One region of the Paenibacillus sp. ALE2 genome, then DNA from elsewhere that is predicted to be linked to it. Evidence: riboswitches for the same ligand, from Rfam matches in the RefSeq annotation. Region 1 holds a riboswitch; the other holds the start of a gene.
The links. Region 1 has a riboswitch for cyclic di-AMP ahead of ACXHJ1_RS12085 (TrkH family potassium uptake protein). Riboswitches for the same ligand answer to the same signal wherever they lie in the genome.

Region 2: linked by a shared signal. The riboswitch ahead of ACXHJ1_RS06215 (C40 family peptidase) and the one ahead of ACXHJ1_RS12085 (TrkH family potassium uptake protein) in region 1 are both predicted to bind cyclic di-AMP.

The regions. Positions count from the first base shown of each region.
Region 1 is NZ_CM134213.1:2,774,904-2,777,106, reverse strand. It holds gene ACXHJ1_RS12085 (TrkH family potassium uptake protein) at 1-1,061, opposite strand, end outside; cyclic di-AMP (ydaO/yuaA leader) riboswitch at 1,462-1,614, opposite strand; gene ACXHJ1_RS12080 (CPBP family intramembrane glutamic endopeptidase) at 1,876-2,203, shown strand, end outside.
Region 2 is NZ_CM134213.1:1,448,106-1,450,308, reverse strand. It holds gene ACXHJ1_RS06220 (GNAT family N-acetyltransferase) at 1-300, opposite strand, end outside; gene ACXHJ1_RS06215 (C40 family peptidase) at 604-1,104, opposite strand; cyclic di-AMP (ydaO/yuaA leader) riboswitch at 1,110-1,247, opposite strand; gene ACXHJ1_RS06210 (hypothetical protein) at 1,524-2,203, opposite strand, start outside.

The DNA of each region.
Region 1 (2,203 bases):
ATAGTCAAAGCCTTATAAATGCGTGCCTGCGCAAGTCGGTACCGGAACAGCACAATGTCTTCCCGTCCCCGCAGCATCGAAAACACCGCTCCAATGAGCAGAGCAAATGTAGTGGTCTTAATCCCGCCTCCAGTGGAGCCAGGCGAAGCCCCAATAAACATGAGTATGATGATAAAAAACTGCGTAGCCTGCCGCAAGCCTGCAATGTCCAGCGTGTTGGCACCTGCGGTGCGAGGGGTAACGGACTGGAATAAAGAACCCAGCAGTTTACCACCCCAATCAAGCGAGCCAAGCGTCTTCGGATTCGTAAACTCAAATACAAAAATGACAAGCGTCCCGACGACAATCAGAGCAGCTGTCATGCTGAGTACCACCTTGGTATGCAAGGACAGTCTCTTACGCTTGCGATAATCTGCCAGGTCAGACATCACTACAAAACCAATACCACCCGAAATAATGAGAAACATGGCTGTAAAATTAACAATCGGATCATATACATAACCTGTCAGGCTGCGAAATTCACCGAACAAATCAAAACCAGCGTTATTAAACATGGAAATGGCATGCCAGATCCCAAAATAAATCGCCCTGCCGACAGGCATATCAAATGACCAGCGAATCGAAAAAATAGCTGCACATACGCCCTCAATCATCAGCGAGTACCATAGCACCTTGCGGATCAATCCGACAATTCCTTCGACAGAGGTCTGATTCATCGCTTCTTGCAAAATAAGGCGCTCCCGCAAGGAAATCCGACGCTTGAACACCAGCGCGATCAAGGTAGCCATAGTCATAAAGCCAAGTCCGCCAATCTGAATCAGCGCAACGATGACAATTTGACCAAAGGTTGTAAAAAAGAGCCCTGTATCCTTAACGACAAGCCCAGTTACACAGGTCGCGGAAGCGGCAGTAAACAAAGCGTCTATAAACGCGAGTGGTTTTCCTGTTGTATTAGAGATGGGCAGCATTAACAATAAACTACCTATTAGAATGATAATGGCAAAGCCTGCAACGAATATTTGCGGTGGAGAAAGCCGAAGCCAGCTTGCATTGGGATTCATTTATTCATCACTTCTCCTCCTTGGTGAACTATGAGCATGGAGAACGCTCAGCTCATAAAATCACCAATTCTTTTCAGTTTCTTTTATAAATCAGAAAAGTATCCGCAAAGCGGGATACTTTTGCCTTTCAATACTCACTACACTTTATACGTAACTACCTCATGGAACGTTTGATGACTTTAAGGCGGGCAGCAGCGAAGCGGTCCATTTGAATCTGGAGAAGCGATAGCGCTCGCCTTTGACTCTGAATTTTACCCTTATCAAGGTCTAGAAAATCAAAAAAAATTCAGTGGCAACAGCGATTGGAAGATCAAATGGAACGCGCAGCGTCCTTAACTCAGCAAACTTTTATTCACACTTATACACACAAAAAAAGACACCGGAAAACCGAGTGCCTGACTTGGTTCCTGCCCACAGCCTACGAGGTTAGCTGACGGATTCGGGCAGCACAGTATGCCCTATTTACACTTCCGATCCATCAGGATCGGCTGTAAAATTCCCCCCAGTAACATGGTTCCCCCGTTTTCTCACAGAAATTCGGCTTAAATGTATGTCATTACCCATATATTTCATAGGCATTGCCTCAAGATTATAATCCTTCTCTATCCAGATCACAAAACCGATTTCGCCGAAAAAACGTGAAATTGGCTTTAATTTGCGATTGGGCATCGCTTAATCACAGCTTATCTAATTTTATTAAAACTTTAAAGTGCTTTCACTCTGTTTTCATGAATATCGCTGGTCTGTTGGCGGGAACCTGTGCAGTATGATATCTTTAATGGATGTTCTTATTTACAGATTAAGGAGGAAACTCATGAATCCTATCGGGAAACCGGTCGTGCTCACGGCCAACTTCAAAAAATTAGGCTTGCTGGGCGGGGTTGGCCTGATTTGCTTTTTTATCTTTCAATTGCTTATTCCCTCGCTTAGCAATCCAAGTCCGGAATCATTGATGAATGCAAAGGTCATCAGCAAACAAGAAGCGATCGTACACGCCTTGGACTTTGCCCGTTCCGAGCTGGGCTATACGGAATCACAGCCAGAGAAGCCTGTCGTGACCTATCAGGCTGAAACAGATTTGTACGGTTATTTATCCAGAGAAAAACTGCTTCAAGCGTACGATCGTACATGGAAAAAAAATT
Region 2 (2,203 bases), 1.3 Mb from region 1:
AAAGTCGGAGCCTGTGCCATGTCCGCATCTTTCGGGATGCATTCCAAGACCCAGCCGGGTCACACCGACCATAGGGAAATATTGAGCAAATCCCGTCAGCTCATTCTCTTCGTCCAGGACCGCAACATATTGCTCTTGGCGAAGCGTGGGACTTCCAAATTCGACTTCAAGCGCCTTCATTTGTTCCCAGGGAAGCCAGCCGTATATGTTGTAGGGGGGATCATAGCGCCACTCACAGATTTCAGCCGCTTGATGCTCGTCCATCGGTACGATCCGGTAGTTGGATATTGAGGCCGGCACTTTTCCATTCCTCCTTATGCAGGTACTTCAATCATTAACCACAGATTGTAGACAAGTTGTAGGAGAATGGCAAGCGTGTTTATTTCGTACCTAAGTCGGGTATACATTCAATAAGAAGGATTTACTGCTCATATGCTCCCCCAGCGGTGACGGTAAAACCGACGATGTTCGCTAAAATTGAAACCTTTTGAGGTGTCAGTTCGTCAGTAATGATAATCATTGCTGATGTAGTGGACATAAAAAACCGCAATTCGATTCCGGCCAGAATCAAATTGCGGCTAGGGTTAGCTTGCTGTGCGGTAGTTATTCTACGTTGTCGTCATCAGGAATATCTGAAGCTACAGAATGGTAAGCGTCTGTGCTCATAATTCTTTTTGCACCGACATAACGGTTAGCGTAATAATTTTCGTTCAGTGAGCTAACTACTACACCACGTGAAGTCGAGGAGTGGGCGAATTTACCTTCACCTACGAAGATACCTACATGGGAAACGCCTCTTCCTGTGGTGTTGAAGAACACCAGGTCGCCTGGTCTCATTTCATCGCGGGATACAGAAGAACCCATTTTGAATTGTGATCCAGATTGATGCGGCAGTTTAATTCCCAGTTTGTTGAATACATACATTGTGAAGCCGGAGCAATCGAATCCCTCGAGTGTAGTGCCTCCGCTTCTGTAGTTCGTTCCTTTGGCATCTTGGATGACCTGGTCCATCTTAGAGTCTGCAAATGCACTGCTGCCACCGAATGTAAAAGATGTAAAGGCAATGGCGAGACCCATGGCTGCGATCGTTAGCTTCTTCTTCAAAAAAAATATACCCCTTCCAATGCCTGCGAGGTTAGCTTAAGGATTCGGTAGAAGGTTCCCCTATGACCACTCTGTTGCGAGATCAATTCACCCAAACTGGTTCCCCCGCTTCCTAGGTGCCAGGAATTAGGCTTAACTTAAGATGTGCACCTTGGAGAGCAGTATTCACGACAACGATGTTTTTAAGATAAAGGTTACAATAAAGATTACAAAGTTGTTACTATCAGTTCACTGCGATTATTGTAACAAAGACAGCAGGCTTTGGCAAATGTTTCATCGCAAAAAGTTACAAAAAAAATCTGTTCCTAACGCTCCAGGAACAGATTCTGTTAACAGTATTCAGTTATGTGCCGTTTGCACGGGAAAGAAAAAAGTTTTTTCGACAGCTGAAAATACAGAAGAGAGGATATTGTGAGGGGTTAGCCTCTGCTGGAGATATCGATGTGCCATAGCCGATACTGTGAACTGATATGCCACAGCCTGACCAGACTGGTAACAAAATGATACGATTGTTGGAGAATCAGTGCCAACATACCCGTCCAAATCATCGCCACGGTGCCAAATAGACCGAAAACTAGCAACACACAAGTACCGAGCAACAGGGATACACCAACAGCCGGAAGAAGCTGGCGAAAGAAGGCGAGCAGGGAGGATAGTATGGTGTGACCACTGACAGTGCCCAGCTGCATATACAGGATGCACTGCCGAATGACCCAACCGTAAGCTATCCACCCCATGGCATAGGGCAACAAATGTAGCAGGTAAGAGGAAGATTGCAACGTTCCTACTACAATAGGATAGAGTCTCGGTACCACCCAAAAGGCGGGAAGCAGCAGCAAACCCAACTCGATGATGTAATACAATAGCGATGACATACCGTGGCGTTTCATCCCCTTGAAGAAGGACAGGCTTTGCGGTTCAGACGCATCGGTATGCAGGCTTTGATATATGCCAGCTCTAATGAAGGGAGTGATTAGTATGCGCAATACGGTCGCCCCTAGTAATATCCACAAGTACACATGTACTTCCCGGCTGTCCATCAAGGCGATCTGGCCCTCCATCCAAAACAAGGTCTTTCCCAGTTCGTTTTGGCTCTGAT